Regions from separate parts of the Streptomyces sp. NPDC017520 genome, predicted to be linked through region 2. Evidence: predicted binding sites of a transcription regulator. Region 2 holds the regulator's gene; the other holds the start of a gene.
What was found. The regulator HrcA, encoded in region 2, represses chaperone genes, less so after heat shock. The targets are predictions, from matches to a motif close to TTNGCACTCNGNNNNNCNGAGTGCNAA.
Positions count from the first base shown of each region.

Region 1: the regulator HrcA is predicted to act here: its motif matches at 6,747-6,773, upstream of groL (chaperonin GroEL).

Region 1 covers NZ_JBIRKB010000003.1:188,428-203,309, reverse strand. The annotation lists gene ACH4KB_RS08700 (ABC transporter transmembrane domain-containing protein) at 1-1,476, opposite strand, end outside; gene ACH4KB_RS08695 (lasso peptide biosynthesis B2 protein) at 1,442-1,900, opposite strand; gene ACH4KB_RS08690 (lasso peptide biosynthesis PqqD family chaperone) at 1,897-2,148, opposite strand; gene ACH4KB_RS08685 (asparagine synthase-related protein) at 2,167-4,047, opposite strand; gene ACH4KB_RS08680 (keywimysin-related RiPP) at 4,100-4,222, opposite strand; gene groL (chaperonin GroEL) at 4,962-6,584, opposite strand; gene ACH4KB_RS08670 (cold-shock protein) at 6,953-7,159, opposite strand; gene ACH4KB_RS08665 (MoaD/ThiS family protein) at 7,602-7,880, opposite strand; gene thrC (threonine synthase) at 7,911-9,224, opposite strand; SAM riboswitch class I at 9,244-9,371, opposite strand; gene ACH4KB_RS08655 (glucosyl-3-phosphoglycerate synthase) at 9,526-10,476, shown strand; gene ACH4KB_RS08650 (trehalose-6-phosphate synthase) at 10,541-11,995, shown strand; gene otsB (trehalose-phosphatase) at 12,041-12,892, opposite strand; gene ACH4KB_RS08640 (FtsX-like permease family protein) at 13,053-14,882, opposite strand, start outside.
Region 2 covers NZ_JBIRKB010000007.1:215,034-229,915, forward strand. The annotation lists gene ACH4KB_RS19060 (16S rRNA (uracil(1498)-N(3))-methyltransferase) at 1-594, opposite strand, end outside; gene ACH4KB_RS19065 (nitronate monooxygenase) at 591-1,664, opposite strand; gene dnaJ (molecular chaperone DnaJ) at 1,797-2,939, opposite strand; gene hrcA (heat-inducible transcriptional repressor HrcA) at 2,940-3,956, opposite strand; gene ACH4KB_RS19080 (MBL fold metallo-hydrolase) at 4,121-4,864, shown strand; gene ACH4KB_RS19085 (DUF3097 domain-containing protein) at 5,024-5,842, shown strand; gene ACH4KB_RS19090 (ABC transporter substrate-binding protein) at 6,014-8,884, shown strand; gene hemW (radical SAM family heme chaperone HemW) at 8,936-10,177, opposite strand; gene ACH4KB_RS19100 (SpoIIE family protein phosphatase) at 10,392-12,491, opposite strand; gene ACH4KB_RS19105 (DedA family protein) at 12,669-13,151, opposite strand; gene ACH4KB_RS19110 (MFS transporter) at 13,484-14,680, shown strand.

The DNA of each region.
Region 1 (14,882 bases), on a different contig from region 2:
CGGCCAGTCGCGGATGTCCCGTCCGGCGACCGTGATCGTGCCGCCGTCGTGGTCGTAGAAGCGTTCCAGCAGGCTGAACACCGTGGACTTGCCCGCCCCGGACGGGCCCACCAGCGCGACCAGACCGCCGGTCGGAACGTCGAACGTCACCCCCTTGTGCGCGGGCGCGCGCTCGTCCCCGTAACCGAACGTCACGTCCTGGAACGTGACGCCGAGCGGGGTCGCGGGGATCTCCTGCCGTACGGCTCCGGGATCGGCGGCCGGTTCGCCGGGCAGCGACTCGACCTCGTCGATCCTGCGCACCGCCGCGAGCCCGCTCTGCAAGCCCGTCCAGCCCTCGACCAGACCGCCGATCGGGCCCATCAGGTAGAAGAGGTAGAGCAGGAACGCGATCAGCGACGAGATCTCCAGCGAGCCGGACGCGACCCGTGCGCCGCCCACGCCCAGCACCGCCAGGAACGCCAGCTGGATCGACATCGCCATGGTGACGTCGGAGACCGACGACCACCGCGCCACCGAGACGCCCCGGTCGTGCGCGTGCCGGGCGGCCTCCGCGACGGCCGCCGTCTCCCGCTCCTCCGCCCCGCTCGCCTTGACCGTGCGGAACGCCTGGAGCACCCGGTCCAGTGCCGCGCCCATCGCGCCCACGGACTCCTGGGCGCGGAGCTGGGCCCGCTGAATGCGCGGCATCAGCAGCGAGGTCACGGCGCCGATGCCGACGATCACCACCAGCGTCACGCCGAGCAGCGTCAGGTCCATGTACGCCATGAAGCCGATCGTCCCCAGCAGCATCAGCACGCTGTTGAACGACTCGACCAGGCCGCTGGAGAGAACCGTCCGCAGGAGGGTCGTGTCGCTGGTCACCCGCGACTGGAGGTCGCCCGGGGTCAGCCGGTCCACCGCCGGAACCTTCAACCGCATGATCCGGCCCACGAGTTGATCGCGTGCGCGGAGGACGACGCCTTCTCCCGTACGGGACATGAGATAGCGCCCGTACGCGGAGAGGCAGGCTCCCACCAGCACGAGCGCGGTCAGCGCGACGAGCGGTCCCGCGGGCGAGCGGTCCGCGGCGAACGCGTCGACCGCGTGCTTCGCCATCAGCGGCATGGCGAGGCCCGCCCCGGAACCGGCGAGCGAGAGAAGACCCGCGCGGACGAGGACGCCCCGGTGCGGACGGACCCGGGAGAGGAGAAGCCGGAGAGGGGACGGGCCCGCACCCGGCTCGCCCTTGGCGGACCTCTCGACGGGCCCCTCAGGCCGGCCGCTCCCGTCCGTCGTCCCCTCGGGCACGCGGCCCTCGTCCCCGCCCGTCAGCCCCTCGGGCCCGTGGCCCTCATCCGCGTCCGTCGTCCCCTCGGGCACGCGGCCCTCGTCCCCGCCCGTCAGCCCCTCGGGCCCGTGGCCCTCATCCGCGTCCGTCAACCCCTCGGGCCCGTGGCCCTCATCCGCGTCCTTCGTCCCCGCTACCGTGCCCACCCGGGCCCCCTCCGTCTGCCGTCACCACCATCAAGGGACGCAGATCCGCCGGTTCCGCCTGCTCGCCGACCGTACGGCCCCCCGCCTGCACCCAAGCATGCGGGGAGAACGGCGGAGCCGCCCGCACCCCCGCGCACCAGTCGGGCCAGACACCGGACATCCGGCAGGCCAGGGCGACGGCGACCGAGCGGGGCAGGCAGCCGTAACGGCCCGCGCAGCGGCGGCTGGTGGTGACGACCGCCTCCAGCACCTCCAGCGTCTCCGCGTACGAGGCCGGGCGGGCACCCCGGGCGCACCCGGCCAGCACCCGGCGCAGCCGCCCCGGCTTGAGGCGGGCCAGGACGAACGCGGCGGCGATGGCCGTGCGCAGCCGTAACCCGCCCGCCCCCGCGCCCCGGCGCGGCATCGTCATCTCGGTGGTCATGGGTGCAGGATCCTCGCCTCGACGAGCCTGCTGGTCAGCTCCGCCACATCCGACTCCGCCTCGGCCCGCTCGACGTCGAAGTCGGCGAGAATCCGCTCCACGGCGATCTCGGGGGTGTGTCCCGAGGCGAGGGTGTCGACGACGATGACCCCGGTGTCGTTCAACTGCCAGTAGCTGCCGTCCTTCTCGTCGAGGAGGACGCCGCCGTACTCGGTGGTCGTGACGGCGATGCCTTTTCTGAGCTTCATCGGATGCCTCGCTGGTGGTCAGATGGGGGACGTCGTACGTGTCCGAGGGGCCGGCCAGGCGTCCTCGGCCGTGCGGAGCCAGGTCTCCCCGGCCACGGTGGAGCTGATGGAGTGCTCGACCAGGACCGGCGAGAAGGGTTCGGCGGCGAGCCGGAGCAGCCGGCGGGAGTCGACCAGACCGCGCTCCGCCAGCCGGGAGCCGGTCCACAGCGCGGCCAGTTCCGGGCCGTGTTCGCGCAGGCCCTGGTATTCGTCGGAGGACATGTGGTCCTTCGTGGTCCGGGCCAGGAGCGTGTCCGGGACCACGCCGCGCATCGCCTCGACGAGCAGCGGTTTGTAGCGCCAGGGGCTGATCCGCTCCGGCAGGCGGACGGCGAGGGTCGCCTCCAGGACGCGGTCGTCGTAGAAGGGCGCGGCGACCGGCAGTCCGATCGTCATGCCGATGTCCTCCATCGCCTGGAAGTGCCGGGCCCCCATCCGTACGGCGTCGATGTCGACGTGCCGTCCGCGCCAGGGGTCGATCGGCTCGGCGTGCTCGGCGGCGGCCCGGAACTCCTCGGTGATCAGGGTGTTCGCGTGGTCGGTGAACCAGGGCCGCAGCGACTGCCGTACGCCCCAGGAGAGCAGCGGGGTCCGGGCGACCGGCTGAGGTTCGGCGGTGACCGCCCCGGCGAGCCAACGGGGGAACGTGGAGCGGTTCAACAGGCCCCGCACCGTGGGCAGGAGCGGCCAGCCGAGCTGGTGGCGCAGGCCGCCGAGGTGGCTCCAGGCGGTGAACGGGTTGCCGTGGAAGAGGTCCTGGTAGGCGTGGGGCAGCCCGAGGAAGAGTTCGTCGCCGCCGTAGCCGGTGAGGTGGTAGCGCGAGCCGGTGGCGTGGGCGCGGCCGAGCAGGAGGTGCGCGCGGGCCCGGCCGGGGGCGACGGGGAGCGGTTCGTCGTTCAACTCGTCGGCACAGGACGCGAGATCGGCGTAGAAGTAGGGGGTGTCGTCGGCGGGGATGATCTGGTGGTCCAGGGCGGTGGACGCGGTGCTCGTGCTCCCCCCGGCCGCCTCCACGGCCCTCCGCGCCCAGGTCTCGTCCTCGCTGTAGCGGTCCCGGGCGGCCACGGTGAGGAGGGACAGCTCGGCGGGCCCGGTCGCCCGGGCGGCGAACGTGAGCGCGGTGGAGTCCAGGCCGCCGGACAGCTCGCAGCTGATCCGGTCCAGGCCGCCGACATGGGCCCGTACGGAGGCGGCGACGGCGTCACCGAGTCTTCGGGCCCCCTCGGCCAGGGAGAGTTCGGCGGGCGGCGGTTCCCACCAGCGGTGCTCCGTGGGGCCCGGGACAGCGGTCGTGCCCGGCGTCGCGGCGGGCAGGGCCAGGCCGTACCCGGCGCCGGTCTCGTACACGCCCCGCCATACGACGCGGCGGCTCAGCGGGTGCGGCAGGAAGTCGAGCATGCGCAGGGCCAGCGCGCCGTCGTCGAGGGGCGCGTCGATCAGGCGGGCGAGGACGGCGGGACGGTCGGAGGTGATGGTTCCGGCCTCCGGGTGCCGGGCGTGGTAGATCCGGCGCAGCCCGGTGGCGGTGCCCCGGATCCAGGTCTCGCCGGAGAGCCGGGCGATCACGTGGTGGAGTCCGGGCAGCCGGGCGAGGCGGCGTTCCAGGCCGGCCCGGTCGCGGGCGCCCTCCAGAAGACCGGCGAGCACGGCCTCGGGGACCCGGTCCGGGCCGATGAGGACGAGGGCGTCGTCGCCCCGGCGGAGATGGCTCACCTCGCGGACCAGCAGGCGGGCGATGACCCAGGGCCGGCCCGAAGCGTGGGCGACGACCGGCGTCCCGGGGAGTTGCCCGGCCACCGCCGCTCCCGCCGCACTGTCCGGCAGGACGACGAAGTAGTCACGCGGGTGGCCGGGCATGTTCACCTTCCGGAAGTTCTCATACAGCGCACACAGGGGGCCGGGGGCCGGATCAGCTGATGCGACGGACCCAGTACTCCTTGTACGAGCCGTAGAAGTAACCGGCGGTCTTCTTCGAGAAGTCACCCTGCTTGAACAGCGACGGCTTCACGTAAGCCTTCTTCCGCAGCTTCATGACACCTTCCCTTCTGTGCGGTTGACGTCCGATATGCCCAAGTGGCTTCTGCATAACGGAAGTTGTTTATGCGACGGGTGTTCACCACGTGAACACCAGGGCCATCATGTCCCGCAGTCCCACCGGTACGCATGATTCCGACTTACCGTCCGAAGTTGGCTGGATAGCGCGAGTGGCGAGGACCGGAGCGTGCCGCTCCGGACCGTCTCCACCGGGGCCGGGAACGTCGGCGAAGCGCCATGTGCAGTCGCACACCACCGGGGCGCGGACGCGGGGTGGACTGGACCACTGACCGGCTGCGGTCGCCGGGCCGGGCGGTGAGCTGCCACGGGAGGGAGCGGCCCGCCGGGGCAGTGGGGAACCAGCCGGGACGGGCCGCCGGACGGCTCCGCGTCCGTCCTGCTCCGGGGGGCGCGGGCCGCCACCGTGATCGGCCCCACCGCGCTGACACGTACTGCCTCATCGGGAAGGGCGCGGCAAGTGGCCATTCGGCCACGCGCCCGCGCACCGGGCTGCCCGCATCGGCCCGCGTCGGCCCGGAGGAGGCCCGGAGGAGGCCCGCGTAGGCCCGGAGGAGGCCCGCGTAGGCCCGGAGGAGGCCCGCGTAGGCCGGGCGTCGGCCCGTCGGGGAACGCCACAGGGGCGGCACCTTCACGAAGGAGATACCGCCCCTGTGGGACGTACGGCGAACTTCGATCAGCCGGAGGGCTCCCGGGCGGGCCCGGGACTCCGCGGCGGATCAGAAGTCCATGTCACCGCCCGGCATGCCGCCCGGGGCGGCCGCGCCGGCCTTCTCGGGCTTGTCGGCGATGACGGCCTCGGTGGTGAGGAAGAGCGCGGCGATGGACGCGGCGTTCTGCAGAGCGGAGCGCGTGACCTTCGCCGGGTCGAGAATGCCCTCGGCGATCATGTCGACGTACTCGCCGGTCGCGGCGTTGAGGCCGTGACCGATCGGCAGGTTGCGGACCTTCTCCACGACGACGCCGCCCTCAAGACCACCGTTGACGGCGATCTGCTTGAGCGGGGCCTCCAGCGCGAGCTTCACGGCGTTGGCGCCGGTCGCCTCGTCGCCCGTGAGGTCGAGCTTCTCGAAGACGGCCGAGGCCTGGAGCAGAGCCACGCCACCACCGGCGACGATGCCCTCCTCGACGGCGGCCTTGGCGTTGCGCACCGCGTCCTCGATGCGGTGCTTGCGCTCCTTGAGCTCCACCTCGGTGGCGGCGCCGGCCTTGATGACGGCCACGCCGCCGGCCAGCTTCGCCAGACGCTCCTGGAGCTTCTCGCGGTCGTAGTCCGAGTCGGAGTTCTCGATCTCGGCACGGATCTGGTTGACGCGACCCTGAACCTGGTCGCTGTCACCGGCGCCGTCGACGATCGTGGTCTCGTCCTTGGTGATGACGACCTTGCGGGCACGGCCGAGCAGGTCCAGGCCGGCGTTCTCCAGCTTGAGACCGACCTCCTCGGAGATCACGGTGCCACCGGTGAGGATGGCGATGTCCGCGAGCATGGCCTTGCGGCGGTCGCCGAAGCCCGGAGCCTTGACGGCGACGGACTTGAACGTGCCCTTGATCTTGTTGACGACCAGGGTGGAGAGCGCCTCGCCCTCGACGTCCTCGGCGATGATCAGCAGGGGCTTGCCCGACTGCATGACCTTCTCCAGCAGCGGGATCAGGTCCTTGACGCTGGCGATCTTCGAGTTGACGATCAGGATGTACGGGTCGTCGAGCGACGCCTCCATACGCTCCATGTCGGTCGCGAAGTACGCCGAGATGTAGCCCTTGTCGAAGCGCATACCCTCGGTGAGCTCAAGCTCCAGACCGAAGGTCTGGGACTCCTCGACGGTGATGACGCCTTCCTTGCCGACCTTGTCCATCGCCTCGGCGATCTTGGCGCCGATCTCGGTGTCGGCGGCGGAGATGGAGGCGGTCGAAGCGATCTGCTCCTTGGTCTCCACGTCCTTGGCCTGCTCCAGCAGAGCGGCGGAGACGGCCTCGACGGCCTTCTCGATGCCCCGCTTGAGGGCCATCGGGTTGGCGCCTGCGGCGACGTTGCGCAGACCCTCGCGGACGAGAGCCTGAGCCAGAACGGTGGCGGTGGTCGTACCGTCGCCGGCGACGTCGTCCGTCTTCTTGGCGACCTCCTTGACCAGCTCCGCACCGATCTTCTCGTACGGGTCCTCGAGCTCGATCTCCTTGGCGATGGAAACACCATCGTTGGTGATCGTGGGCGCGCCCCACTTCTTCTCGAGGACGACGTTACGGCCCTTGGGGCCGAGGGTGACCTTGACGGCGTCGGCGAGCTGGTTCATCCCGCGCTCGAGACCGCGCCGTGCCTCCTCGTCGAACGCGATGATCTTGGCCATGTGAAGTGGTCCTCCCGGACAGGGGTGGATTCTCCGGACCGAGAGGCGCCCGCGACGGACGGCCTGCCTGCGTGGTGGTTCCTTGCCCCACCACGCCTGCGGGCCTCACCGGCCCGGTCCAAGTTTCTGTCACTCTCACCTGGAGAGTGCTAACGCCAATGATTAGCACTCGACCCCTGCGAGTGCAAGCGTCCCCCGTCGGATGTGGACAACGGCGCGCCTCGGACGAGGACGGCGGTACGCCTCGGACGCGGGCGGCAGTACGCCTCCCGGCAGGGCCCGGGGCGGACGCACGGAGGGCCCGGTCCCCTGATCCGGGGGCCGGGCCCTGCGTGCGTGAGTAGTGTCGTCGGACGACCGCGCCGAGCTCAGCCGACGGCGAGCTTGACCATGTCGGCCTGGGGCCCCTTCTGGCCCTGCGAGATCTCGAATTCAACTCGCTGACCCTCTTCGAGGGTGCGGTACCCGTCCATCTGGATCGCGCTGTAGTGGACGAAAACATCCGCACCACCGTCGACCGCGATGAAGCCGTACCCCTTCTCCGCGTTGAACCACTTGACGGTGCCCTGAGCCATGCCTAACTCCCCTATTACTGGCCCTTGCACGGGACCGCACTTCGCGGCCCCGGGTCGGAACTCACCCCCCGACAGGAGAGGGTGCGCGGCGCCGCAGCGCATCGACCGCGGCCGAATGTATCCGTCCAACTGCCCTCTGCAACAGGTCAATCGGACGAGAATTCTGGGCGCGGCGGAACACGCGAACATGCGGGTTTGCTGAGATTTACGGGCAAGTCGGGCCAGGCAAAGGGCACTTATGCCGCAAGAGGTTCACGTACTTTGGCTGCTTCTTATCGGGGCCGGGCGCATTCTCATATGCGGGCGGCACGGGCAGCGGACGGGGCTTCCCCAACTGTACCGTGCTCAACCATACAGAATTGCCCCCTCCGCTTCTCTCGCGGAGGGGGCAACTGTGGTCACACAGAGGTGCGATGGGCCGCCGTGGAGCGGCCCGGGCGGTTCAGCAGCCGCCGGCGACGGCGGGGATGATCGAGACGCCCGCGCCGTCCGGCGTGGCGGCGTCCAGGCCGCCCTCGAAGCGCACGTCGTCGTCGTTGACGTACACGTTCACGAAGCGGCGCAGCTTGCCCTGGTCGTCCAGGACGCGGGCCGCGATGCCCGGGTGCTCCTTCTCCAGGGACTCGATGACCTCGGAGAGCTTGGCGCCCTCCGCCGGGACCTCGGCCTGGCCGCCCGTGTACGTACGGAGGATGGTGGGGATGCGGACCTTGACGCTCATGGTGGGGTGCCTTCCTGAAGTCTCGGGTGATCAGTTGGCGGCGAGGCCCGCGGCGCGGAACGCGTCCAGGCTCGGCTTGATGGTCGCCGTGGCCTGCGAGGTCGCGGAGACCGCGTCCAGCGTCTTGAGCCCGTCGCCGGTGTTCAGGACGACGGTGGTGAGCGCCGGGTCGATCACGCCCGCCTCGATCAGCTTCTTCGTCACGCCGAGCGTCACGCCGCCCGCCGTCTCGCCGAAGATGCCCTCGGTGCGCGCCAGCAGCTTGATCGCGTCGACGACCTGCTCGTCGGTCACGTCCTCCACCGCGCCGCCGGTGCGGCGGGCGATGTCCAGGACGTACGGGCCGTCCGCCGGGTTGCCGATGGCCAGCGACTTGGCGATGGTGTTCGGCTTCTGGGGCCGTACGACGTCGTGACCGGCCTTGAAGGCGGCGGAGACCGGGGAGCAGCCCTCGGCCTGGGCGCCGAAGATCTTGTACGGCCGGTCCTCGACGAGGCCGAGCTTGATCAGCTCCTGGAACCCCTTGTCGATCTTGGTGAGCTGGGAGCCGGACGCGATCGGGATGACGATCTGGTCGGGCAGCCGCCAGCCGAGCTGCTCGCAGATCTCGTACGCCAGCGTCTTGGAGCCCTCGCCGTAGTACGGGCGCAGGTTGACGTTGACGAAGCCCCAGCCCTCGCCGAGCGGGTCGCCGATGAGCTCGGAGCAGAAGCGGTTGACGTCGTCGTAGTTGCCCTCGATGCCGACCAGCTCACCGCCGTACACCGCGGCCATGACGACCTTGCCCTGCTCCAGGTCGTGCGGGATGAACACGCAGGAGCGGAGTCCGGCCCGGGCGGCGGCGGCGCCGACGGCTCCGGCCAGGTTGCCCGTGGAGGAGCAGGAGAGGGTGGTGAAGCCGAAGGCGCGGGCGGCCTCGACGGCGATGGCGACGACGCGGTCCTTGAAGGAGTGCGTCGGGTTGCCGGAGTCGTCCTTCACGTACAGGCCGCCGGTGACGCCCAGTTCACGGGCGAGGTTGTCGGCCTTGACGAGCTTGGTGAAGCCGGGGTTGATGTTGGGCTTCTCCGCGACGTCGGCGGGCACCGGCAGCAGCGGGGCGTAGCGCCAGATGTTGTCCGGGCCGGCCTCGATGCGCTGGCGCAGCTCCTCCGGGGATCCGGTGGGCAGGTCGTAGGCCACTTCCAGCGGCCCGAAACAGGACGCACAGGCGAAAAGGGGGCCGAGCTCGAAACGCTCGCCGCACTCGCGGCAGGAAAGCGCCGCGGCGGGGCCGAGATCGACGGCCGGGGCGGAAGAAGCGGTGCTACCGGCGGTGCTACCTGCAACGGTCTGAACAGCCATGATGGCGGAGGTCCCTTTCTCCTCATCTTCCCTGCGACGCGTTTCGCCGCAAGACGGAATTGGCACCTTCCCCACCGTGACCTCGCGGTCGGCAGGAGGGTTGCCGGGACTTCAACGGGCCGTTCCCTCAGTCCCTCTGGATGAGCTCTTATGGCGCTGGATCTTCGATCCAGGCGTTTGTGCGCGCTCCGACCCCGACATGCGACGGCCATACGCGTTGTTCAAGACTGTAACCGAAGCATCGGACCGTTGAGATAGTCGTCCGAACCGCGAGATGGATCACACACAGGGAGTGCCGACCGTGCTCGAAGAGGTGGAACGCTGGCTCACCAGGCGGTCCTGGTCGTCCGGCGACCGCCCGCTGAACCGGCTCACCGACGCCCGGGACGCCGATCCGCACCGCACGTCGGTGAGCGTGGTGCTGCCCGCGCTGAACGAGGAGGCCACGGTCGGCGCGATCGTGGCGACGATCCGCCGGGAGCTGATGGAGAAGGTCCGGCTCGTCGACGAACTCGTGGTGATCGACTCCGGCTCCACCGACGCCACCGCCGCCGTGGCCCGGGCGGCGGGCGCCCGGGTGGTCCACCGGGACGCGATCCTGCCCCGCGTCCCGGCCCTGCCCGGCAAGGGCGAGGTGCTGTGGCGGTCACTCCTGGTGACCAGCGGTGAGATCGTCTGCTTCGTCGACGCCGACCTCAGGGACTTCTCCGCGGACTTCGTCTCGGGCACGGTCGGACCGCTGCTCACCGACCCGTCCGTGCAGTTCGTCAAGGCGATGTACGACCGCCCGCTCGGCGACAGCGCAGGTCAGGGGGGGCGGGTCACCGAGCTGGTGGCACGCCCATTGCTCAATCTGCACTGGCCCCAGCTGGCCGGGTTCGTACAGCCGCTGGGCGGCGAGTACGCGGTGCGGCGGTCCCTGCTGGAGCGGCTGCCGTTCCCGGTCGGTTACGGAGTGGAGCTGGGCCTGCTGGTCGACGCGCTGCACACGGTGGGCCTGGACGCGCTGGGCCAGGTCGACGTCGGCGTACGCAGACACCGCCACCAGGACGGGCAGGCGCTGGGCCGGATGGCGGCGGCGATCTACCGCACGGCGCAGCTGCGGCTCTCCCGGGGCCATCTGGTGCGGCCCTCGCTGACCCAGTTCGAGCGCGGCGAGGACGGCTTCGTACCCCGCACCCATGCGGTGGACACGGAGGAACGGCCGCCGATGCGGGAGATCGCGGAGTACGCGGAGCGCCACGCGGCGTGAGGCGGTGGGCGGCACGAAGCCCGGAGGCGTTTGGGGGCTTCCCGAACGGGCTAGGTTCCGCTACATGGTCTCCGAGCACGCCGAACACGAAACCGAACCCGGATCCGGACCCGAAACCGAAACCGAGCCCGGACCCGGATCCGCGGCCGCTTCCACCGCCCAGGTCCTCGTCGCGTCCAACCGCGGCCCCGTCTCGTACGCGCTCGCCGAGGACGGGACGCTCGACGCCAAGCGCGGCGGCGGAGGTCTCGTCTCCGGGCTCAGCGCCGTCGACGACAAGCTGTGGGTCTGCGCGGCCCTCGGCGACGGGGACCGCGAGGCGGTGCGGCGCGGGGTCGGCGAGGCGGGCGTGCGGATGCTCGACATCGACGCCGAGGTACACGCGGACGCGTACAACGGCATCGCCAACTCGGTGCTGTGGTTCGTCCACCACCTGCTCTACCAGACGCCCGTGGAGCCGGTCTTCGACGCGGAGTTCCGCCGCCAATGGGCTTCCTACGAGACGTACAACCGGGCCTTCGCCGAGGCGCTCGCCGAGGAGGCCGGCCCCGGGGCGTCGGTCCTCGTGCAGGACTACCACCTGGCCCTGGTCCCCGGCATGCTCCGTGAGCTGCGCCCGGACCTCACGATCGGCCACTTCTCGCACACCCCGTGGGCGCCCGTCGACTACTACCGGCTGCTGCCCGACGACATCGCGGAGCAGTTGCTGCGCGGCATCCTCGGCGCGGACCGGGCCGCGTTCCTGACCCGCCGCTGGGCGGACGCGTTCATCGGCTGCTGCACGGAGATCCTCGGCGGGACGGGCCGGACGAGGATCGGGGTGCACGGCCTGGGGGCCGACGCGGACTTCCTGCGCCGGCGCTCGCGCGAGGCCGACGTGGACGAGCGGATGGCGGCGCTGCGGGAGCAGGTGGGCGAGGGCCGGAAGACCATCGTCCGGGTGGACCGCACCGAGCTGTCCAAGAACATCGTGCGCGGCCTGCACGCGTACCGGGCCCTGCTGGACGCCCACCCCGAGTGGCGCGAGCGCGTCGTGCACATCGCCTTCGCCTACCCCTCCCGGCAGGACCTCGCCGTCTACCGGGACTACACGGCGGCGGTGCAGGCCCTGGCAACGGAGATCAACGGGGCGTACGGCAGCGATAGTTGGACCCCGGTCGTGCTCCACGTCAAGGACGACTTCGCACGCTCGCTGGCCGCGTACCGGCTGGCCGACGTGGCTCTGGTCAACCCGATCCGCGACGGAATGAACCTGGTCGCCAAGGAGGTCCCCGTCGTCTCCGACCACGGCTGCGCGCTGGTGCTGTCGCGCGAGGCGGGGGCGTACGAGGAGCTGGGCGAGGACGCGATCGTGGTGAACCCGTACGACGTGGTCGGCACGGCCGAGGCCCTGCACGAGGCGCTGACGATGAGCGCCGACGAGCGGTCCGGCCGCACGAAGCGACTGGCCGAGGCGGCGACCGCACTGCCGCCCCAGCAGTGGTTCCTGGACCAGCTGGAGGCGCTGCGGCAGGGGTGAGGCGCCGGTCTCCCGACTCGGGTCCCGCCGGTCTCCCGACTCGGTTCAGAGCCGCTCGGCCAGAGCCGCCAGGAACGCGACCACGCCGGCCGGGCCCGGCACCGACAGGTCCGCGCGCTCGGCCAGCTCGGGCACCTCGGTGCTGCCGCTGCACACCAGGAGGCCCGGGATGCCGTCAGGGCCCTCGGTCCGCAGCTTCTCCACCGCCGAGAACGCGGCGAGGTCCCCGAGGTCGTCGCCCGCGTAGATCACGGACTCGGCGTCCAGCTCCGCGACGAACGTGGCGAGCGCGACGCCCTTGTCCATGCCGGGTGGCCGCAACTCCAGCACCAGGCGGCCCGGTTCGACGATCAACCCGTGCTTGGCGGCCAGCTCGCCGAGGGGCCCGCGCAGCGTCTCGAATGCCGCCTGCGGGTCCTCGGCACGCCGGGTGTGGACGGCGACGGCCCGCCCCTTCTCCTCGATCCAGGTGCCGTGCCAGGAGTCGAACGCATGCAGTACGCCGGGGAGTTCGGCTCGCACCGCGGCCACGCCCGGATGCGGGGCGGGGGCGTTCACGGTGCCGGTCACGGCGTCCCAGCGTTCTGCGCCGTAATGACCGAGCACGACGAGGTGCTCCAGCCCGGGGACGCCCGCGAAGCCTCCGTAGCGCACCGCGACGCCCGCCGGGCGGCCGGTGATCACGGCGACGGCGGCCACCTTCGGCGCGAGCGCGGCGAGCGCGGCCACCGTGCCGGGGTGGGCGCGGGCCTGCTCGGGGTCCGGGACGATGTCGGCGAGCGTGCCGTCGAAGTCGAGTGCGACGACCGCGCGGTCGGGCCGGGCGAGAACGGCGTCGAGCCCCTCGCGGCCGGCCGGGGTGGTCGGGTTCGGCAGATGTGCGGAGTGGCTGCCCATGGGGCGAGCCTATGCCCTGGACGGGTTGATCACGAGTGTTGTCAATGCGTCGACGGCTGCTCGCGGGTGCTGCGGAACGATCCGGCGACGGCCCCGCGGGCGCTGCGGAACGATCCGGCAGCGGCTCCCCGCGGGTTTGGTGAGCAGCCGCCGACGAGGACTACTCCCGGGCACCCGCGAGTTCGACCGCCCGGGTCCGCAGGGCGAGCGAGGCGGGCAGGACGGCGGAGACGGCGGCCAGGGACGCGGCGGCCGCGACGACGAGGCCGAGCGTTCCCCATGGCACCACGACGGCGGACGTGACGCCCAGCAGCACCAGCGCACCCCACACCACCAGCAGGTTCACCGCCGCGACCACGCCCCCGAGCACGGCACCCACCCCGACCGCGACCACCGCCTCGGCCGCGACGAGCCGCAGGACCTGGGGGGCGGTGGCTCCCGCGAGACGGAGCACGGCGAGATCCCGGACCCGGTCGGAGGTGGCCATGACCAGGGTGTTGGCCAGGGCCGTCGCCGTACAGAGCAGAGCGATGCCGAGGATCATCCGGAACCCGGTCCTGGTCCGGTCGTTCGTCCCCGGGCCGTTCGCGTCCAGCCACTCGGCTCGGGTCGTGACCGGCGTACCGGTGGCGGCCCCGGCGGTTCGCAGCGCGGCGGCGACGGCCCGCCGGTCGGCGCCCTCGGCGACCTTGACGTCGATCCGGTCGACGCCCGCGCCCCCGGCGTTGCGCGGGGTGACGTAGACGCCGTTGTCGCCGGTTCCGGTGGCCAGGACGGCGGCGATCCGCAGCGAGGCCCTACGCCCGTCGCCCAGCCAGACGGTGCCCCGGTCGCCGACCCGTGTGGTCAGCCACTCCTCGTTGACGACGATCGCGCCGTCGTCGAGGTCGGCGAGCCGGCCCGCCGTGACAGGCAGCTCCGACACGGCGGCCAGCCGGGCGGGGTCGACCGCGCGCGCCTCGGAGGTCACGAGGGCCGTGTCCTCTTCGAGGACGGTGACGGCCGTGGACCGCGAGACGCTGACCACGGCCCCCTCGACGGCCCGCGCCCGCTCCACGAACGCGGGCGCCAACGGGCGGCCCTCCTGTCCCGACGTCACCACGAAGTCGGCGGTCGTGGCGGTGCGCGCCTCGGTGGCCCTGGCCTCCTCCAGGGTGGCGACGGTGCCCGTCAGGGTGGCGGCGAGGGCGACGGTGATGAGGACGGGCGCGGCGACGGCCGCCGTCCTGCGCACCCCGGTGGCGGTGTTCTCCCGGACGAGTACGCCGGTGGCACCGGGCAGCCGCGCGGGCAGCCAGGTCAGCAGCCGGCCGACGGGGCGCACCAGGACGGGGGCCAGGAGCGCGCAGCCGACGACGAGGAGCATGGGCCGGGTGATGTAGGACTTGCGGCCCAGCAGGTCGCCGGGGTCGACGGCCAACGCCAGGGCGGGCAGGCCCAGTCCGGCGAGCAGGACCAGGACGGCCGCCGCCCAGCGGCTCGCCGGCATGACACGGCTGTCGACGGCCGCCTCGCGCAGCGCCTCGGTCGGGGCCGTTCGCCCGGCCCGGTGACAGGAGACGAGGGCCCCGGCCGTGGCGACGAACACACCGGTCCAGAAGGCGGTGTGCAGCGGCCAGGAGGCGTCGCCGAGGGCGAACCAGGGCGGTGCGAGGCCCGCTTCGGCCATCCGGCCGACGAGCAGGGGCGCGGCCCGGGCTCCGAGCCACGCGCCCGCGGCCGAGGCGAGGACGCCGACGAGGATCGCCTCGACGCACACCGTACGGCGGATCTGGCCGGGCGTCGCTCCGACCGTGCGCAACAGGCCGAACTCCCGCCGCCGTTGGGCCACGGCGAAGGAGAACGTCGAGGCCACGACGGCGGCGGAGACGAACAGGGTGATACCGGCGGCGGTGCCGAGCAGGGCGTTGACGGAGACCAGAGCCCGGGCGTCGCGGTCGGGGTCGGGGTCGGCGCGGCGGCGGTCGTGGCCGGTGAGGACGTCCATGCC
Region 2 (14,882 bases):
GACGACGAGCACGAGACTGCCGGCGGCGGGGAGTCCGGCGGTGGCGAGGGGGGTGCTGTCGTGGTCGCGGTCCTCGTGGAGGACCCCGGCGAAGTCGGCGGCGGCGAGCAGGGCGGCGACCTGCTTGGTCGTCATGGCCTCGGCCACCTCGGGGAAGCGCACCCGGCGGGACTGCTTGCCCGCTTCCCGTGCCGTGCTGCGCCACTTCGTCAGGGCCTTGGCTCCCCGGTCGCCCTTCCACTGGGTGATGCAGCGGGCCGCCTGCCAGGGCACGATCGCGTCGACGCCGGTCTCGGTCATCGTCTCGACCGCCAGCTCGCCCCGGTCGCCCTTGGGGAGCGCCTGGACGACGGTGATGCGCGGGGCGGGCGCGGGCTCCTCGTGGATGGTGTCGAGGCCGGTGACCGTGAGCCGGTCCTTGCCCTCGGCGGCGTGGACGACGCCCTCCGCCCAGTGGCCGAGCCCGTCGGTGAGGACGACGTCCTCGCCGGGCTGGAGCCGCTTCACGGAGACGGCGTGCCGTCCTTCGGGGCCGTCCAGGACGAACTCCGGCCCGGTGGGCATCCGTTCGACGACGAAGACCGGTGCGGTCACCGGGGACTCCTCATGCTCAGGGCCGACCGGGCGGCCTCCAGTTCGGCGGCGAGCAGCTCGATGAGCTCGCCCACGGGCAGTTCCCGGGCCATCCGGTGGCCCTGTCCGGCCCACAGGGCCATGCCCTGGGCGTCGCCGGCCTTGGCGGCGGCCTGGCGCAGCCCGCTGGTGACGTAGTGGACCTGGGGGTAGGCGGCGGGGGCGTAGGGGCCGTGTTCGCGGACGAAGCGGTTGACCAGGCCGCGGGCGGGCCGCCCGGAGAAGGCACGGGTCAGCTCGGTGCGGACGAACAGCGGGTTGGTCAGGGCCTGCTTGTGCAGCGGGTGCGCCCCGGACTCGGGGCAGACCAGGAAGGCGGTGCCGAGCTGGGCGGCGTCCGCGCCCGCCGCGAGGACGGCGGCGAGCTGCGCGCCGCGCATCAGGCCGCCGGCGGCGATGATCGGGATCTGCACGGTCTCGCGGACCTGGGTGATGAGGGAGAGCAGCCCGGTGCCGGTCTGGTCGAGCTGCGGGTCGTCGCGGTGGGTGGACTGGTGGCCGCCCGCCTCGACGCCCTGGACGCAGACGGTGTCGGCGCCCGCCCACTGGGCGCTCCGGGCCTCCTCGGCCGAGGTGACCGTGACGATGGTGTGCGTCCCGGCCCTGGCGAAGGCGTCCAGGGTGTCGCGGGTGGGGCAGCCGAAGGTGAAGGAGACCACCGGAACGGGGTCCTCCAGCAGGATCGCGACCTTCGCCTCGTAGCCGTCGTCGCCGCTGCTGTCCGGGTCGCCGAGCGGGGTCTCGTACCAGGCGGCCTCACCGGCGAGCTGGTGGCGGTAGACCTCGACGGCGCTGGGGTCGGCGAGCGCGGGCTGCGGCATGAAGAGGTTGACGCCGAACGGTCCGCCGGTGAGCCGGCGCAGCTGTTTGATCTCGTTGTACATCCCGTCCGCCGTTTTGTACCCGGCGGCCAGGAATCCGAGCCCGCCGGCTTCGACGACGGCCCCGGCGAGCTGGGGTCCGGACGCGCCGCCCGCCATCGGGGCCTGCACGATCGGATACCGGCAGAGATCGGTCAACTCGGAGGACATGACCGCATCGTGCCATGTCCTGTGCAACGGGGCCGAATCAGCCAGCGACGCCGTGACCGGTTCTGCCGCCGTACGCCGCACCGCCCGCCGGTTCGGGACCGGCGGGCGGTGCGGTGAAAGGCGAAAAGCGGTTCAGCGGCCGTTGAACGCGTCCTTCAGCCGGGAGAAGAGTCCTTGCTGACCTGGCTGAAACTGGCCGAGCGGCCGCTCCTCGCCGCGCAGCTTGGCCAGCTCCCGCAGCAGCCGCTCCTGTTCCGCGTCGAGCTTGGACGGGGTCATCACCTCGACGTGCACGATCAGGTCGCCCCGGCCGCCGCCGCGCAGGTGCGTGATGCCACGCCCGTGCAGGGGCACGGACTGGCCGGACTGGGTGCCGGGCCTGATGTCGATGTCCTCCAGGCCGTCCAGGGTCTCCAGCGGACACTTGGTGCCGAGGGCCGCGGCCGTCATGGGGACGGTGACCGTGCAGTGCAGATCGTCGCCGCGCCGCTGGAACACGGCGTGCGGCAGCTCGTGGATCTCCACGTACAGATCGCCGGGCGGGCCGCCGCCGGGGCCGACCTCGCCCTCGCCTGCCAGCTGGATACGGGTGCCGTTGTCGACACCCGCCGGGATCTTGACCGTGAGCGTGCGCCGCGAGCGGATGCGGCCGTCGCCGGCGCACTCCGGGCACGGGGTGGGCACGACCGTGCCGAACCCCTGGCACTGCGGGCAGGGACGCGAGGTCATGACCTGGCCCAGGAAGGACCGGGTGACCTGCGAGACCTCGCCGCGGCCGCGACACATGTCACAGGTCTGGGCGGAGGTGCCGGGGGCCGCGCCCTCGCCGCTACAGGTGTTGCAGACGACGGCCGTGTCGACCTGGATGTCCTTGGTGGTGCCGAAGGCGGCCTCGTTGAGGTCGATCTCCAGCCGGATCATGGCGTCCTGGCCCCGCCGGGTCCGCGAACGGGGCCCGCGCTGCGCGGCGTTGCCGAAGAACGCGTCCATGATGTCGGAGAAGTTGCCGAAGCCGCCGGCTCCGAAACCGCCCGCGCCGCCTCCGCCGCCGCCACTGGCGGAGAGGGGGTCGCCGCCGAGGTCGTAGACCTGCTTCTTCTGCGGGTCCGAGAGCACCTCGTAAGCGGCGTTGATCTCCTTGAACCGCTCCTGGGTCTTCGGGTCCGGGTTGACATCCGGGTGCAGCTCGCGGGCGAGCCGACGGAATGCCTTCTTGATCTCGTCCTGAGATGCGTCGCGGCGCACGCCGAGTACGGCGTAGTAGTCCGTGGCCACTTACGACTCCGCCAGGATCTGTCCGACGTAACGTGCCACTGCGCGTACCGCTCCCATCGTTCCGGGGTAGTCCATGCGGGTCGGTCCGACCACGCCGAGTTTGGCGACTGCCTCGTCGCCCGAACCGTAGCCGACCGCGACGACGGACGTGGAGTTGAGCCCCTCGTGGGCGTTCTCGTGCCCGATCCGTACGGTCATGCCGGAGTCCGTGGCCTCACCGAGCAGCTTCAGCAGGACGACCTGTTCCTCCAGTGCTTCCAGCACCGGCCGGATCATCACCGGGAAGTCGTGTCCGAAGCGGGTGAGGTTGGAGGTGCCGCCGATCATCAGCCGCTCCTCCGTCTCCTCGACCAGGGTTTCGAGGAGGGTGGAAAGGACCGTGGAAACCGTCCCCCGGTCCTCGCTGTCGAAGGATTCCGGCAGCTCCTGCACCAGCTGCGGGACATCCGCGAAGCGGCGTCCGACGACCCGGCTGTTGAGCCGGGCCCGCAGATCCGCGAGCGATGCCTCGCCGAACGGCGCAGGGCAGTCGATCATACGCTGTTCGACCCGGCCCGTGTCCGTGATCAGGACGAGCATCAGCCGGGCGGGGGCGAGCGCCAGCAGTTCCACGTGCCGCACCGTCGAGCGGGTCAGCGAGGGGTACTGCACGACGGCGACCTGCCGGGTCAGCTGCGCGAGCAGCCGCACCGTCCGGCCGACCACGTCGTCGAGGTCGACCGCGCCGTCGAGGAAGTTCTGGATGGCCCGGCGCTCGGGCGAGGACAGCGGCTTGACGCCCGCGAGCCTGTCGACGAAGAGGCGGTACCCCTTGTCGGTCGGGATGCGTCCCGCGCTCGTGTGCGGCTGGGCGATGAAGCCCTCGTCCTCCAGCACCGCCATGTCGTTGCGGACGGTGGCCGGGGAGACCCCCAGCCGGTGCCGCTCGGTCAGCGCCTTGGAGCCGACGGGCTCCTCGGTGCCGACGTAGTCCTGGACGATGGCGCGCAGCACTTCGAGTCTGCGTTCGCTGAGCATCGCGCACACCTCCAGCTGTGTCTCTCGGTGTCTGACTGGCACTCGGTGCGTTCGAGTGCCAGCAATCCCCGCGGTCAGTGTACGGGGGTGGGGTGGGGCGGGGGCAAGGGCGACCGGCCACGCCTCCACGAGACCGCGCAGGTCGTTGCCGTTAGCGTCGTGGCATGGACGTCGCTTGGGAAGACTTCGGCTGGGAGCGGTTGGGCAACGGTATCGGCAGGCGGCGCCTCCCAGGCTGGGACGCCACGGCCGCGCTGGTCTCCGGGGAGGCCGGCGCGTTGCTGTACGACACCGGCGCCACGCTGCGCGAGGGGGTCGAGCTGCGGCGGCAGGCCGAGGCGCTGCTCGGGCGGAGGGTGACGCATATCGCACTGAGCCACCCGCACTTCGATCATGTGCTGGGCACCGCCGCGTTCGCCGGGGCCCAGGTGTACGGGGCGGTGGGCGTGGCGGCGCTGCTGCGCGGCGGGGCGGAGAGCCTGTGCGCCTCGGCGGTGCGCCACGGGGTGCCGGAGGGCGAGGCGGCCCGGTCGGTGGACACGCTGGTGGTCCCGCACCACGAGGTGTGCGGCGACTGGACGCTCGACCTGGGCGGCGGCCGTCAGGTGCTGCTGGCGAACGTGGGCCCCGGGCACAGCGGCCATGACCTCGCGGCCCTGGTGCCGGGCACGGGCGGTGAGCCTCCGGTGGTGTTCTGCGGCGACCTGGTCGAGGAGTCGGGCGAGCCGCAGGCGGGCCGGGACGCGATCACCTCGCGCTGGCCGGCCGCGCTGGAGAGGCTGCTGGCGCTGGGCGGCGAGGGCGCTCGTTACGTGCCGGGGCACGGGGCGGTGGTGGACGCGGCGTTCGTGCGGGCGCAGCGGGCGTCGCTGGCGGAGCGCTTCGAGGTGGACCCCGACGAGGGGTGAACCCCGGTGAGGACCCTGGAGCACATAGGAACGTTCCTATGTGCTCCAGGGTCCTCACCGGAGCTCTCCGGAACGTTACGGAGAGGTCACCGGGGTGGCCAGCCGGTCATGGCCGGGTCTCCGACGTCCGCCGGCGCTTCGGGCGAATATCGTCGTGCCATGCGCAGCTACCAGCCGGACCTGACCCCGCCGTGGAAGCGGTCCGCCCCCGTGCCCGAGGTGCCCGCCGAGCCCGATCTGGTCGTGGAGGAGGTCTCCACCGGCTTCTGCGGGGCGGTGATCCGCTGCGAGAAGACGGCCCAGGGGCCGACGGTGACCCTGGAGGACCGCTTCGGCAAGCACCGGGTGTTCCCGATGGAGCCGCGCGGCTTCCTGCTGGAGGGCAGGGTCGTCACGCTGGTGCGCCCGGGCCCCGGCGGCCCGGCGCGTCCCACCCGTACGGCCTCCGGTTCGGTGGCGGTGCCCGGGGCCAGGGCCCGGGTGGCGCGGGCCGGCCGGATCTATGTGGAGGGCCGGCACGACGCGGAGCTGGTGGAGCGGGTGTGGGGTGACGACCTGCGCATCGAGGGCGTGGTCGTGGAGTACCTGGAGGGGGTGGACGACCTTCCGGCGATCGTCGCGGAGTTCGCGCCGGGGCCGGACGCCCGGCTGGGGGTGCTGGTGGACCATCTGGTGCCCGGCTCCAAGGAGTCCCGGATCGCCGAGCGCGTGACCGGGGACCATGTGCTGGTGGTGGGACACCCGTACATCGACGTGTGGGAGGCGGTGAAACCGTCCTCGGTGGGGATCGACGCGTGGCCGGTGGTGCCGAGGGGGCAGGACTGGAAGACGGGCGTGTGCCGGGCGCTGGGGTGGCCCCCGAACACCGGGGCGGCCTGGCAGCACATCCTGTCCAAGGTCCGCAGCTACAAGGACCTGGAACCCCAACTGCTGGGCCGGGTGGAGGAATTGATCGACTTCGTCACCCTTCCGGACTGATGTCCGGGGCCTGACTCCGGCCTGATACCGGTCTGTTGCGGGACTGTCGAAGAGGATCTCGTACCGATCCCTATGAATGCCTGCGTCCCACACGCACCATCGGTTATTGAGGTGGGGGAACGGGCAGGCGGTTCACGGGCCGAAGGGCTCACGGGGGAAGGGCAGGGACCGATGGCGCGCGAGGTCTGGCGGGACAGTGCGGACAACGAGGCGGCCTCGGCCGTCTTCCACCTGATACAGCAGCTGATCGACCGGTACCGGGTCAACCGGCCGGTGATGCCGCTCGTGGTGGTGCAGGCGGCGGACGCCGGGGCGGGGCCGGAGATCGACGCGCGGGTGGAGCAGCTCGTGCATCAGGTGCACCGGGCCAACGAGTTGCGGCGGGTGCCGGTGCGGCTGCTGGACGGCGAGGGGGCGACCCCGTACGAGGCGGCGCTCGACATGGTGCGCACGCTCTCCGAGAAGCCGTGGGAGACCCGCGAGAACACCCAGTACAAGACCTTCGCGTTTCCCCGCTCCCGGCTGCTCGGGGCGATCGAGCAGGCCACCGCGACGGTGGTCGAGCAGTCCGCCGGGAACACCTCCGAGGTGCGCGAGGAACGGATCCTGGAGCAGCTGAGCCGGCTGCGCTGGCGGTCCGGCCGGCCGCGCGGGGGCACCCGGTGGGCCTCGCTGCGGCAGTCGGTGCGGCCCGAGACGTTCGTCGGCGCGCTCTTCATCGCACTGCTCAGCGTGTTGCTCGGGGAGATCGACTGGCTGCTGACGGCCCTGGTGGCGGCCGTCGCGCTGATCGGGCTCGCCGTGGTGGGTCTGGCGAGCCGGGCCGCGCCGCCGCTGCTGTGGCTGCGCCGGGCCAGCCGGTGGTTCGCCACCACCTCGTCCCTGGCCGCGTCCAGTACCGGCTATCCGTCGGACGGCTGGTCGTGGCTGTCGCCGAGCGGTTCGTGGCGGGTGATCCGGGCGCGGGCGGCGGCGGTCGCGGAGCGGGTGGCGGACGCGGGGGCGGGCGACGAGTACGCGCGCCAGTTCCATCTGGAGCTGCGGGTGCAGGCGCTGCTGGAGGACCTGCGGCACAACTACCGCCCGCACTCCCTGGACTGGCGGCGCAGCAAGCGCACGGTCCCGCCGGTGGTGTTCCTGCCCCGGGCGACCCAGGACAACGGCGGCATTCTGCTGATCAACGCGATCAACAGCGTACGGTCGCGGCGCAGCGAGGTGGATCCGCTGCTGTTGCTCGCCTCGCTCCAGGCCCCCGAGATCATGCGGCACACGCCGCCGCTGCCCCCGGAGCGGCCGGGCCCCGGCGCACCAACCGGTTCGTCCGGGGCGCGGGCCCGCTACGAGCGCTGGGTCGACGATCTGAGTCTGGGCCAGTCGCCGGGGGCGGCGGCGACCCTGGCGTGGGTGCTGCTGCTGCCGCTGTCCACCGAGAAGCTGACCCACGAGCACGCGCACGCGCAGCTCGTCACCCACCGGGTGCGACGGACGTGGGCGTGGTGGGTGATGTCGCGGGCGAGCGTCGCCGTGCTCGTCGTGGGCAGTCTGCTGGGGGCGTTCCTGTGGGCCGGGCACTGGCGTGACACGTACTGCCACGGGCCGCTGACCGACCGCAACACGGACGCGATCTGGGCCGGGAAGGGGGACGACCGGGAGTGCGTGGGGGTGGCGACCGCCCCCGAGGTGCGCTTCGCGCGGGGCAACGACCTGGATCTGGCCGGGGCAGGGGAGGGCATCACCTTCGAGCGGATCGAGCAGGCGATCCGGGACGAGAACGACGACATCGAGCCGGACGACGCGTACGTGACCATCGTGTACGCCGGTCCGCTCACCGCCACGAGCAAGGACCCCGAGGCGACCCGTAAGGGGCTGGAGGAGCTGACCGGCGTCTACCTCCAGCAGCGTGCGGTCAACAAGACCCGGTCGGTGAAGCTGCGGGTGCTGACGGCCAACGGCGGCGAGGGCATGCTGCGGCAGCTCACCGCCGTGCGGAAGATCGTCGAGGTGGCCCGGCGGGATCCGACGGTGGTCGGGGTGGTCGGTCTCGGCCGCAACACCCAGGAGAGCGAGAAGGCGGTGAGGCTGCTGCGCGAGGCCGGGCTGCCGGTGGTGAACACGACCAACTCCAGCAGCGACCTGCCCCGGGAGTTCCCCAACTACTTCGGCCTGGCGGCGACGGACGAGGAGCAGACGCATGCGCTGGGGCTGGTCGCCCGGCAGATCGCTAAGCGCCTCGACAACCCGCACGCGATCGTGCTGTCGCGCGAGGATGTCAACGGGGACCTGGACCGGTACACCGCCGAGCAGCGGGACGCGGGCCGGAAGATGCTGGCGGACGCGGGCTTCGAGCCGGGCAAGGACGTGACGTACGACCTGGCGGGCGCGGCGAGCCTGAACGCTCCGCTGAGAACCATCTGCCAGGCCGAGCGGGTGCCCGACGCGCTGTACTTCGCCGGGCGGGTCGAGGACGTGCCGACGCTGATGGGGGGTCTGTCGGTGACCACCGGGTGCTCGGACCGGCGGATGACGGTGTTCACCGGGGACGATCTGACGAAGGGGACGTTCGACGACAGCACGTCGATCGCGGCCAACGTCACGCTCTACCACAGCTCGCTCGCCCCGCTGGACCGGGGGAAGAACCTCGGTTTCTACGGGGACGCGTACCGCACGTTGCGGGCGCTGCACCCCGAGGGGGAGGTCACCGCGCTGGCGTCGGGGCGTCCCGCGTACGAGGACGGCCTGTTCGCCAGCGGGCAGACCGTCATCTCCTACAGTGCGACGGCCGCCCTGTACGACGCGGCGGCACGCGGCGACAAGCGCCGGAGCGCGGCGGAGACCTGGGCGACGCTGCACACGGTGGACCTCAACAACATGCCGACGGGGACGATCTCGTTCAGCCGGGCGAGGGCCTCGGTCTCCGACAACGTGCACGGCCTCAACATCGTCAAGGTGGTCCGTCCCAGGCCGGACGCCGATCGGACCGTGGTCTGCGGCAAGCCTGCCGGGGTCGCGCCCCCGCTGACGGTCAAGGACTGCCGGCCGTGAGGCGGCCCGGCTGACGGCCAAGGACTGCCGGCCGTGGGCGCCCCGGCCGGGTCAGTCGACGAGGTCGCGGACGACGGCGTCGGCCAGGAGCCGCCCGCGCAGGGTGAGGACCGCGCGGCCCTTCCCGTACGGCTCCGGGGCCAGCAGCCCGTCGGTCAGGGCGCGGCGGGAGGCGGCGAGGCCTTCGGGTTTCAGGAGGGAGAGCGGGCAGCCCTCGCGCAGCCGGAGCTCCAGCAGGATGCGTTCGACCCGGCGGTCCTCCTGGCCGAGGATCTCCCGGCCCGCGCCGGGTGAGCGGCCCTCGGAGAGCGCCTGGGCGTACGCGCCGGGGTGCTTCACGTTCCACCAGCGGACCCCGCCGACGTGGCTGTGGGCGCCGGGGCCCGCGCCCCACCAGTCGGCGCCGCGCCAGTACAGCTCGTTGTGCAGACAGCGGCCCGCCTCGGTGGTGGCCCAGTTGGAGACCTCGTACCAGTCGAAGCCGGCGGCGGCGAAGGCCTCGTCCGCGATGAGGTAGCGGTCGGCGTGCGCGTCGTCGTCGGTCATCGGGATCTCGCCGCGCCGGATACGGCGGGCGAGCTGGGTGCCCTCCTCGACGATCAGGGCGTACGCGGAGACGTGGTCGGGGCCCGCGCCGATCGCGGCGTCCAGGGTGGCCCGCCAGTCGTCGTCGGACTCGCCGGGGGTGCCGTAGATCAGGTCGAGGTTGACGTGGTCGAAGCCCGCCTGCCGGGCCTCGGCGACACAGGCCTCGGGGCGGCCGGGGGTGTGCGTGCGGTCCAGGATCTTCAGGACGTGCTGCTTGGCGCTCTGCATGCCGAAGGAGACCCGGTTGAAGCCGCCCTCACGGAGCGCGGCGAGGTAGGCCGGGTCGACGGACTCGGGGTTCGCCTCGGTGGTGATCTCCGCGTCCTCCGCGAGCCCGAACTTCTCCTTGATCGATGCCAGCATCCGTACGAGATCGGCTGCGGGCAGCAGGGTGGGGGTGCCGCCGCCGACGAAGACCGTACGGACCGGGCGGGGGTCGTCGCCGAGGACCTTGCGGGCCTGACGGACCTCCTCGATCAGGTGGGCGGCGTAGTTGTCGCGGGAGGCCAGGGCCCCGCCGGAGCCGCGCAGCTCGGTGGCGGTGTAGGTGTTGAAGTCGCAGTAGCCGCAGCGGGTGGCGCAGTAGGGGACGTGCAGGTAGAAGCCGAGCGGGCGGTCGGCTGCGCCTTCCAGGGCGTGGCGGGGCAGCGCCCCGTCGTCGGGCACGGGCTCACCATCGGGCAGTACGGAAGGCATACCGACCATTGTCGCTCGCCGCGGGAGTGCCCCGGACCGGGTGGCTGCTCGTCCACCGGCCCGTTCAGTCCGTGTGCAGGTCAGTCCGGTCCGTGCGCCGGCCCGTCCGGCCCGCGCGCAGGCCTGCCCGGTCCGTGCACAGGTCAGTCCGGTCCGCGTGCCGGCCCGTCCGGTCCGTGTGCAGATCAGTCCGGTCCGTGCGTCCGTCCGGCCCCTGCGCAGGTCAGTCCGCGTGCAGGACCAACAGGGCCACGTCGTCGTCCGGGGGCTGCTCGGCGAACTCGTGGACGGCCCGCCGGATGCGCTCGGCCGTCGCCTCGGCGGGCAGCCCGGCGCACCCGGCCAGCACCCGGGCCAGCCCGTCCCCGTCGTCGAACATCAGCGGGCCCGACCGGCGCTCGGTCACCCCGTCCGTGACGCAGAGCAGGGTGTCCCCGGGAGCGAGGTCGAAGCCCTGGCTCTCGTACGCCACGTCCTCGACGACCCCGAGCAGCACCTGGGGCTCGGCGGCCGGGCGTACGGAGCCGTCGGGGCGCAGCAGCAGCGGCAGGGGGTGCCCGGCGCTGGCCACCGTGCAGCGGACCCCGCCGTCGGGGAGCGGCACGACCTCTCCGTACAGCAGGGAGAGGAAACGCGACTGGGTGCCGTCGTGGAGCTGCTGGCCCCCGGCGGCGGCGACCATCAGGGCGGCGGCCTCGGCTGCCTCCATGGCGTCGTCGAGGAGCAACCGGTTCAGCCGGTCCAGGACCTCCCCGACGCCGAAGCCCTCCCGGGAGAGCAGCCGCAGCCAGGGGCGGGCGAGGCCGGTGACGACGGCGGCCTCGGGGCCGCTGCCCTGGACGTCGCCGAGGACGAAGCACCAGCGGTCGCCGGGGCACGGGAAGATGTCGTAGAAGTCACCGCCGACCACCCCGTCGTCGCTGGGTTCGTAGACGAGGGCGCTGGTGACGCCGGGGATCTCGGCGACCTTGCTGGGGAGCAGGCCGCGCTGGAGGATCCGGCTGATGGTGGCCTGGCGGGTGTAGGCGCGGGCCGCGCCGACGGCGAGGCCGAGGCGGCGGACGAAGTCCTCGATCAGTGAGGCGACGGCCTCGGGCACCTGGGCGACGCCCTCGCGGCCGACGAGGACGGTGCCGAGCGCCCGGCCGCCCACGGTGATGCGGAACGCGAGCGCGGCCCCGTCCCGGCCGCCGGGGTGCGGAGGCGGCGAGGGAGCGGCCCGCCGGTCCTCGCGGCCCGCCCGGCCCTCCCCGTACTCCGCCGGGACCTCCTTCCGGCCCTCCGCGTCCTCCGCCGGGACCTCCGCGTCCTCCGCCCGGCTCTCCTCCCGGCCCTCCGCGTCCTCCTCCCGGTCCTCCCCGACAGGGTGGGCGGGCCAGGGCACGGGGACGGAGACGGGACCGGAGCCGACGCCGGCCGGGAGGCGGAGGGGCTCCCGCTCCAGGACGGCGCGCAGGGGCTCGGTGCCGGTCTCGTCGCTGTGCCAGACGCGGGCGAGCCGGGGTTCGGCGGCCGGGCCCCCGCCCTCGGCCTCCAGCCAGATCGCGCACCAGTCCGCCAGCCGGGGCACCAGGAGCTGGCCGGCTATGGCGGCCACCAGGTCCTCGTCGAGCTGCCCGGCGAGCAGGTCGGAGGCCTCGGCGAGGAAGGCCGGGGCGCCCCGGCTGTCCCAGACCGCGTCGTCGCGCTCGGTGCGCCTGGCGGCGGGAGCGAGGATCTCGGCGGCGCGCAGGCCGCGCCGGAGGGACTCCCCGTCGGGCGGGGCGGGCGGGGCGCTCCAGTCGTCGACGGGGAGGCGGGCCCAGACGGTCTTGAGGCCGGTGCGGTAGGTGATGCCCCAGGAGTCGGCGAGGGTGGCGACGAGCTGGAGGCCCCGGCCGTACTCCGCGGGATCGGGCAGCTCCCCGGGGCGCACCCCGGCCGGTCCACGTCCAGCACCGGGCTCGTCGCCGCTCACCGGGCGGGCCGGGTGGTGGTCGGTGACCTCCAGGACGAGGGCGGCGGACGGCTCGTCGCCGCCCTCCTCCTCCAGCCTGAGCACCAGGTCGACGGTGGTCCCGGCGTGCACCACGGCGTTGGTGACCAGCTCGTTGGTGACGGTCACGGCGTCGTCGGCCAGCCGGTCGCTGAAGCCCACGGCCGCGGGCACCCCGATCCCGGTCCACTCCGCGAGCGCGGCCCGCACGAACCGGCGGGCGGCGGACGGGGCGAGCGGTATGCCGGGCAGGCTCGTGCGGCTGGCCAGGCGCGGGCCGTGCGCGAGCCCGGCACGGGTGGTGCCGGGACGCTGCACGGTGTCCCGCTGCAAGGGAATGGGCGCCACGGTGCGGCTCCTACGGTCCGACGACACCGACAGAGTGACAGACCGGTCGCACCCATAAGCACCGAGTTACCGAAGTGGACAGAAAATCGAGCGGATTCGAACGCAACGCTTCGGAAAACGCGTCACCGCGAGGGCCGGAGCCGGATCGAGGCCACGAAGGCCCTTCGCCGACCGGCTTCACGACGCGTCGGCAGCGGTGTCGCCGGAGGCCGGGGCCGCCCTCCTTCTGCGGTACCCCACCACCCCGCACACCGCGAGGAGGAGCGCCGCCACGGCGGACACCCCGAGGACCGTCCGCTCGGCGAAGAGCCTTCCCAGGACCTCCAGCACGCCGAGCCCCGCGGTCGCGTAGATCAGCGCCCAGGCGGCTCCGCCCACGAACAGCGCGGGGAGGTAGCGCGGCAACGGCATGCGCATGCTGCCCGCGAGGAAGTTGACGGCGGTCTGGAACCCGACCGTCAGGAAGGAGACAGCGACCACCGGCGCGCCCCACCGCTGGATGGCGCGCTCGGCGCGCCGGAACTTCGCCGAAGAGGTCAGCCCCGCGAACCTGCCGCGCCGGGCGCCGGCTCCCGCGAGCCACCCGACGGCGAACGTCCCTCCGGCGCGGAGCAGGACGATGACGTACAGGGCCCCGGCCGCGAGCGCGATCCTCTCCACACTGCCCCCACCTCGCGCGCGGGCCCGAAGCCCGCGTTCTCCGTCATCCGTGTGAGCGGTCCCGCCCCGCCGGCGCACGACGCGCGCGAGTCCGGACGACGTCCCTCACCTGCGCCACGCCCGTGCGCGTTCGGTCCGCCGGGCCTTCACCCGCGGCGCCGGAACCCGGACCCGCACACCCGGGCCCCCAGGGAAGGCCAGCCTAACCGAACGCGCACCCGGCGGACGCGGGGCGGTGGCCGCCTCCGACCGGATGAATTACTTACCACCCGGTCGGAATTTATCGACAGCAGGAGTGTACGTTCGTACGCTCTGGGGTTAGGGTCCTCCGCATGACCGTCGACATCGAGGCACGCCCTCTCCGCGCCCGGCGGAACGCACGGACCGCCGTAGCCGTGCTGTTCTTCACCAACGGGGCCGTGTTCGCCAACCTGCTGCCGAGGTATCCGCAGATCAAGGACGATCTGGCGATCGGCAACGGCGCCTACGGACTGGCGGTCGCCGCGTTCCCGGCGGGCGCCATCGCGGCCGGCCTCGCGGCAGGGGTGCTCATCCGCCGCGTGGGCTCGGCGGAGGTCGCGGTCGCCGGCACCCTGCTGACCGCGCTGGGGATCCTGGCCGCCGGCCTCGCCCCGTCGCCCGCACTGTTCGCGGGCGCCTTGTTCCTGGCCGGAGCCATGGACGCGCTGACGGATGTCGCGCAGAACGCGCACGGCCTACGGGTGCAGCGGCTCTACGGGCGCTCCATCCTGAACTCGTTCCACGCGATCTGGTCCATCGGAGCCGTCACCGGAGGGCTGATGGCCGCCGGAGCGATGGCGCTGGGGCTGTCGCTCGGCGTCCACCTCACGATCTCGGCGGTCGTCCTCGTTCTCGCCGCCATGACCGCGTGGCGCTTCTGCCTGCCCGGCCCGGACAACGAACCGGACGAGACCGGTCCGGAACGGCGGGGCGCCGAGGGAGCGGCCGGCGCCTCGCGCGTCGGGTACGTACTGGCGGCGCTCGTTCTGATCGCCACGGCCGGCACGCTCGTCGAGGACGCGGGAAACTCCTGGGCCGCCCTCTACCTGACCGACTCCCTGCACGCCTCCGCGGCGCTCGCCGCCTGGGGCTTCATCGCCCTGGTGGGCGCCCAGTTCATCGGGCGCGTCATCGGGGACCGTCTCGTCGACCGTTTCGGTCAGCGTGCCGTGGCCCGGACCGGCGGCCTGATCACCGCGGCCGGCATGGGACTCGCCCTGGCGGTGCCGACGCTGCCCGGAACCATCCTGGGCTTCGCTCTGGCCGGGTTCGGGGTGGCGACGCTGGTCCCCGCGGCGATGCACGAAGCCGACGCCCTGCCCGGCCTCAAGCCCGGATCGGGTCTGACGATCGTCTCCTGGCTCATGCGCCTGGGCTTCCTGGTGTCCCCGCCGGTCGTCGGTTACGTCGCCGACGCGACCAGTCTGCGCACCGGCCTGCTGGTGATCCCCTGTGCCGGGCTGCTGGTGGTGGTGCTCGCCGGGGTCCTGCGAGGCCGGCGCGGCTGAAGCGGGCGCGGACCTGCCGGCTCGGGGCGAGTGGAGTCGGCGCGGGCCCGCGGAGGCCGGGGCGTGAAGCAGGCGTTCGAGCAGGCGCGGCTGAAGTCGACCACCGCGGCGAACGACCACCGCGGCGCGGCGCGCACGCCGACATCCGCGATGCGCCACTCCCACCCGGTACTCCCGCCGGCCGGGCCGCCCGGTACGCCTG